DNA from 2 places in the Labrenzia sp. VG12 genome. Region 2 is predicted to be linked to the other one. Evidence: riboswitches for the same ligand, from Rfam matches in the RefSeq annotation. Region 2 holds a riboswitch; the other holds the start of a gene.
What was found. A riboswitch is a leader RNA that binds a small molecule or an ion and turns the genes downstream of it on or off. The one in region 2 is predicted to bind FMN.

Region 1: it holds a riboswitch for FMN, as region 2 does, so the genes downstream of both, CHH27_RS07615 (DMT family transporter) here and CHH27_RS02910 (6,7-dimethyl-8-ribityllumazine synthase) in region 2, are expected to answer to the same signal.

Annotation. Positions count from the first base shown of each region.
Region 1 covers NZ_CP022529.1:1,664,286-1,667,688, forward strand. The annotation lists gene CHH27_RS07610 (acylphosphatase) at 21-308, opposite strand; gene CHH27_RS07615 (DMT family transporter) at 442-1,341, opposite strand; FMN riboswitch at 1,426-1,601, opposite strand; gene CHH27_RS07620 (AAA family ATPase) at 1,757-2,911, opposite strand; gene CHH27_RS07625 (RNA ligase family protein) at 2,892-3,403, opposite strand, start outside.
Region 2 covers NZ_CP022529.1:629,113-632,515, reverse strand. The annotation lists gene CHH27_RS02920 (LysR family transcriptional regulator) at 1-867, opposite strand, end outside; gene CHH27_RS02915 (hypothetical protein) at 965-1,156, shown strand; FMN riboswitch at 1,284-1,430, shown strand; gene CHH27_RS02910 (6,7-dimethyl-8-ribityllumazine synthase) at 1,478-1,936, shown strand; gene CHH27_RS02905 (ABC transporter ATP-binding protein/permease) at 2,074-3,403, opposite strand, start outside.

The DNA of each region.
Region 1 (3,403 bases), 1.0 Mb from region 2:
CAGGAAGAGTGCGGGGCTGATCACTCGGTCGGCCGGATCTCGAATGCGCCGGAAGCAGGGTCCGCCGTTTCCAGGTTGGTGACCGTGTTGACGCGCGCCAATGCAGGCCCCTGCCAAAGCGCATCCAGCATGTCGACCACCGTGTCGGCGGGGCCGGAGATTACGGCCTCGACGGCCCCGGTCTGCAGGTTGCGCACCCATCCCGACAAGGCCCTTGCTTCGGCCTCTTCGGCGCACCAGGCCCGATAGCCCACACCTTGCACACGGCCTTCGATCAGAACATGCATGGTCAATGGATCTGCCGTCATCAAGCGCTCCTTCGCGTCGGCTTTGCCGAAAGCTTAGAGCGCTTCGTCATCGCTTGCTAGAGGCTGTGGGCTTTTGGGATCTGCAACCAGACCAGGGCCCGATCGCGAAAGCGGGACCGATCCCTGGTCGCTCCTAAGCCTTGACGAGAGCCGCGTCCCGGGCCGACCGCTTTTGCTCGTCCAGCATGACGACCAGCGAGGCCCCGACAATCACCAGCGCGCCTGGCCAGAAGGCACCGGAAGGCGCAAAGCCAAAGGCAAAAAAGCCAACCGCGATGTTGAGCGGCAGCTTCAGGTGATCGAACGGCTGGACGAAGGTCGCATCTGCCTTCTGATAGGCCAGCGTCAACAGATAATTGGCTAGAACCGTAAGCACGCCTGCGCCGACGAGCAGCCACATCGCCTGACCGGACGGAACAATTCCACCATCGCCCAGCGCCAGCAGCGCGTTCACGGGCGTCAGCAGAAGCAGGAGATAGATTGTGATGGAATCGGCCTGTTCGGTTGCAGTCAGCTTCTTCGTCACCAGAGAGGTACCGGCCCAGAAGGCCGCCGCGCCGACCGGGAGCAGAGCTGCCCAGCTGAATGCCTCTGTCCACGGTTCGAGAATCACCATGCCGCCACCAAAACCGGCAATGGTGGCAAGCCAGCGCACCAGACCGACCCGTTCACTGAAAAACAGTTTGGCCCCGACAATCACGAAAAACGGCGAGGTCATCACCAGGGCGATTGCCTGCCAGATTTCCACCCGCGCCAGACCGGCCACCCAGAGCTGAATGCCGATGACGGCCAGGGCACCGCGGGCCAGGTGCCAGCCAAGCTGTTTGGTCCTGAGTGCCGAAAAACCGCGCCGCAAGACAAAGGGCAGCCCCACCAGCAATCCCAGCGCATATTGCCAGAAGGCTGCCGAGGTCGACGGCACGCCGAGCTGCATGGTCGAGGCCTGCAGGGCGCCATTGACCAGCGCAAAGGAGGCCCCTGCCCCGATCATGGCAAGCGCAGCAAAAAGTGATGTCCGGGATCCGTTTGTCATGACGGTGTCCTTTCTGATCCGTTCGGTTGTCGTCCTGAACAGCCTCAAAAAGACACGTGACCGGGCCCCGAAACGGGACCACGGCCAAGTTCTCTCTCATCCGGACTTTCAGACATCGCCGCAAAACGTTGCCATAACCGTCGGCTCCGGCTTCTCACCGGATCTGCTGACCCTTGCTGAAACCATCAGCAAGGCGCTCGCGGGCTCCAGGTCTCCCTGATACCGCCGGTGGGGACTCTCACCCCGCCCCGAGAACTGTTCTCAAGGCGATCCTTACGCCTGAAAGGGACACCATGCAATGGACACGGCCAAAAAATTTCAGTGATACTGAAACATGTCCCGGATCAGGCAACTGCCTTTCCCCGGGTCGTGGCAGAGCCGGACAGCGCCCGGCTCTGCAATGGTGTCAAAGTGTTCACCCTTGCACGACATGGGTGACCTTGTGTGCCTCCCAGCGACCCGGTGGTTCGAGCTTCCGCACCAGATCATCGATGACCGCCTCCGGCACGACTGCGTCCCTGCTCCTGTTCTGGGCATGCAAGGCAGCTTGTGACGGCTCCAGATAGACGATTTCGACCCGGGCGCCATAGTCACGCAGCAATCTGAGCGGCTTGCCCCGGAGCTGCGCGGATATGTTGGTCGCGTTCCAGACAAAGTCCTGCCCCTTGCGCAGGTGTTGACGCGCCGCCTCATAGGCAGCCTGGATCACCCTGCCCTGGTTCCCCGTTGCCGATTCCCCAAGTTCCTCGCGCACCGCATCGAGACTGACGACAGGCAGTTCCGGTCGGTTCCGCGCAATCCAGGTGTCCTTGCCCGCCCCCGGAAGACCTGACATCACGGTCACACGGCAACGAAAGTCTTCAAAGGCCACGTAACGCGGATCCCTCTCCGGCCGTTCAAAAAAAGCAACCCTGCTTTCGTCATTGGCAAAGGCAAAGGGCTCTGTCCTGCAGCCGGCGTCTTCAAAGACCTGCCGTGCCAGTCCGACATTCACCAGAATGCCGTCCTGGTCGTCACAGATCCGCCCCATCGCGTCGGCTTCGGCATGAAGACACAGGAGATCCGGCCGGCACTTCCAGGAGGTCTCAATGGCAAGACGCTCCGGGTCGTCCCGCTCAATCAGCCAGAAGGGAAGCTGATGCGCGACAATGAGACCGCACAGCTGTTCCCGCCAGGCAAAGGGCGCGCCCGCATGCCACAGAAGTCGCCTCGCGATGCTTGCGCCAACCCTGGAATGCCCACGAGAGGTTATGCGCCCGTCATCCTCAGCCCGCGTTGTCGCCGGCTTGCCGACATCATGCAAGACCGCTGCCCAGAACAGACAGGATCTGCTCCCTGGGTCCAGCTGTCGCCAGTCCGGCAGCGACACCAGCTCCTCCACCACCATGCGGGTGTGCCGGCCGACATCACCTTCCGCATGATGGACCGGATCCTGCGGGCAGCTGTCGAGGAGTGCCAGTTCCGGCCAGAGTGGCCAGACACGGTCCCAGGCAACCCGCCAATCTGGAGCAGCCGGCACCAGTTGCTGCAGCGCTTCAAAAGTCACCTGATCAGATGGCATCCGGATCATCATAGGCTCCTTTCACGGCAAGCTCGGGTGCGAAGATATCGATTCCCTCCGCCAGACGGTTGGGCAGGATCGGACGGGACTGCCAGTGCCCGTCTGCTTCCGTGATCGCCTGGATGAAATCAGCGCGCACGAATTTGAACCGCCCGGTTACCGCCTCACCCACCTCCTGTTTGACATAAAGCCCCTCCGCCAGATCGGAATCCTCCGTCTGCCGGTCGACCATATCAGGGCGATTGCCGGAGGCCAGCGCGGCCTCCCGGAGTGCCTTTCGCCAGTCCGGCGACTTGTAGAGGGACGGTTTCACGAGGCCTTCAATCTGTTCGACCGAACCAACTTCCCCCTCGAAAACAACGGGAACGGGCATGACCGGCAGACCGAACAGGATGTCCCGGCGCGCAGCCGTGCTCAGAAAACGACCCGTCTCCCGGTCGAGAAGGTCGAATTCGAGGAAGAAATGCGGCAGCCGATCGTAAAACACCGTGTGTTTGGCAT
Region 2 (3,403 bases):
TTTGGAAATCAGAAAGTCAACGAAGGCGGTCACTTTGGGAGGAACGAACTGGCTGGGTGGATAGACCGCCCAGATCGCCCCGGTCCTGGCAACCTTGTAATCTTCCATCACGGCGACCAGCCGGCCGTCGCGCAGGTCCTCCCAGACATGGGCCAGCGACTTCAGGCTCAGACCCAGTCCGTGGAGCGCCGCATCATAGGTCAGATCGCCGCTGTCGCCCTTGATGACCGGTTTTTGAACCTCGAACCCGACCTCGCCTTCCGGACCGTTGAAGTACCAGACAGGAACCGACGGCAGGCTGATGCAATCATGATTGACCAGATCCTCCGGGTTCGTCGGGATGCCCCTGCGGGCCAGATAGTCTGGCGAGGCGCACAGCGCCCTCGGGTTGCCGCCGAGCCGACGTGCCAGAAGCGAGGAATCGGCGAGCGGAGCGCCCCTGATGGCAATGTCATAACCTTCCTCGATCAGGTCGACCATGCGGTCGGAGATGTCCATTTCCAGCTGAATATCGGGATAGAGCGTGCGGAATTCGACCAGATAGGGAAGGATGTGCTTTCGGCCGAAAAACGTGTTGCAGGAGATTCTCAACGACCCGCGGGGTGCTTCCGTAGTCGCCTCCAGAACAGATCGCGCCTGATCGATTTCATCTACCGCCGCACGCCCGTGCTGGAGCAAGATCCGCCCGGCTTCGGTCAGCGTCGTTCGCCGTGTGGTCCTGGCAAACAGCTGCGCACCGAAAACCTTTTCCAGCGTCGTTAGTCGGGCGCTGGCCGCGGAGGGGGACAACCCGATTTCGCGGCCGGCACCCGACAGGCTGCCGAGTTCGGCAATGCGGATGAAGAATTGCAGGTCCTCAATTCTCATTATTCCATACTTTCGAAGAATGATTTCGATTTTAGCCCGATTATTCGAAGTGACGCAACATGCCATATAGAGGTCACCAAACGCGAAGGAGACCATCATGCTGCACTCAGGCGATATCTACGAAACCCGCGCCCGCGCTGCCCGCAACCGGGAACTGCGCGCTTTGAGCCGTGCTCTGTCGGGCTTGATCCAGACTGCTTTTTCCGGTCGTCAGTCCGTTCGCAAGGCCCGTTTTTCGGTTCTCGAGCCGGTCAACGATTGCGGCGAGGTCCAGAACAGGGCCGCCTAGGCCAACCCGATGCCAACACCGGTCGCCTTGATGCGGCCGGTCCGGGGCGATGCCCCGTCCTGACCAAATTGTCATATCCTGTGGCGTCTTTAAGCCTTGCCTTGTCGTTCGGCGCCTGCCACATACGCTCCGTTCTCAGGGCGGGGTGAAACTCCCCACCGGCGGTAAGCGGCTTGAGCTGCAAGCCCGCGAGCGCGCTCCTTTTTGAGCGGTCATGCAGATCAGGTGAGATTCCTGGGCCGACGGTCATAGTCCGGATGAAAGAGAAACTGCGGTCGGACCACACCTGTGGCACGAGTGCATGTGATCGCCTTGGGTGACGTGTCAAGAAAACGGAGATCACACATGACACACACCCGCTACGCCTTCATCAAAGCCGGCTGGCACGCAGACATTGTCGACCAGGCCCTTGTGGGCTTCCAGCAGATCATTCCAGCTGAAGACATTGATGTATTTGACGTTCCCGGTGCCTTTGAAATGCCGCTTGCGGCAAAGGACCTTGCCGTCACCGGCAAATATGCGGCCATTGCGGCTGCGGCCCTTGTCGTCGATGGCGGCATCTACCGGCACGATTTCGTGGCCCAGGCAGTTGTCAGCGGCTTGATGCAGGCCGGTCTCGAAACAGGTGTTCCCGTTCTCTCTGTCTCCCTGACCCCACACCACTTCCAGGAGACGGATCACCACATGACGATCTATCGCGAACATTTCGTGCTGAAGGGCCGTGAGGCTGCGGAAGCCGCGTTGAAGATCGGCAAGTTCAAGGCACAGCTCAAGGGCTGATCTGCCGCATCACTTCAACTGATGTCCGCTGCGCACAAGCGGAGACCCAGGAAGCTTTATCGGTGAGCGCGTGAGCGCGAATGGAAAGCCGGATCAGTCCGATCCGGCTTTCCTTTTACCAACAACCGCGGCCTGCCCTACTTTGCCGGAACGTAGTCTGCTGTCTGGCCACGCGTAATGATGCCAAGGTCGTCATTTTCGCGAGCGGCCCGCAGCCGTTCCTCTGCCTCATCCGCCTCGCGCTGCCGCGCCCACATGGAGGCATAGAGGCCGTCCTTGTCGAGCAGCTCGAGATGGGTGCCGCGCTCGGCAATTTCGCCGGCTTCCAGCACGATGATCTGATCGGCATTGACCACGGTGGACAAGCGGTGCGCAATCACCAGCGTGGTACGGTTCTGGGACACTTCGTCCAGCGCCGACTGAATTTCCCGCTCCGTATGCGTGTCGAGCGCGGAAGTCGCTTCGTCCAGGATCAGGATCGGCGGTGATTTCAGGATCGTGCGGGCAATCGCCACGCGCTGTTTTTCACCACCGGACAGTTTCAGGCCACGTTCGCCAACCTCCGACTGATAGCCCTGTGGCAGCTTCTCGATAAAGTCGTGGATCTGCGCCATGCGCGCCGCCTCGCGCACTTCCTCATCTGTCGCGTCCGGACGACCGTAGCGAATGTTGTAGGCGATGGTGTCGTTGAAGAGCACCGTATCCTGCGGCACCATTCCGATGGCGTGGCGCACGCTCTCCTGGGTGACGTCACGCACGTCCTGGCCGTCAATGTCCACGGCGCCGTCCGTCACGTCGTAAAACCGGAACAGCAACCTGGAGATCGTCGACTTGCCGGCGCCGGAAGGCCCGACGATCGCGACCGTCTTGCCGGCCGGGACCTCAAAGTCGACGCCCTTCAGGATCGGCCTGTCTTCATCATAATGAAAGCGCACATTCCTGAAGGCGATGTTGCCTTCGACGGCCTGAAGCGGGCCGGCATCAGGCTTGTCCTTGATCTCGGCCGGCACGAGCAGCAGATCGAACATGGATTCGATGTCGGCCAGGCCCTGACGGATTTCCCGGTACAGAAAGCCGATGAAGTTGAGGGGAATGGAAATCTGCATCAGGAGCGCGTTGATAAGGACAAAGTCGCCGATGTTCTGCTCGCCTGCCAGCACCGCTCTGGCGGACAGGGCCATGCAAACCGCCATGCCGATGCCAAGGATGACGGACTGACCAAGGTTCAGCCAGGCAAGAGACGTCCAGGTCTTGGTGGCCGCCTTTTCATACTTCGCCATCGACACGTCGAACCGTTCGGCTTCCATCTTCTCGTTGCCGAAATACTTCACCGTTTCAAAATTCAGGAGGCTGTCGATGGCCTTTGAATTGGCATCCGTGTCGCTGTCGTTCATCTCGCGCCGGATTTCGATGCGCCAGTTGGAACATTTGACAGTGAACCAGACATAGGCCGCAATCATGACTGCC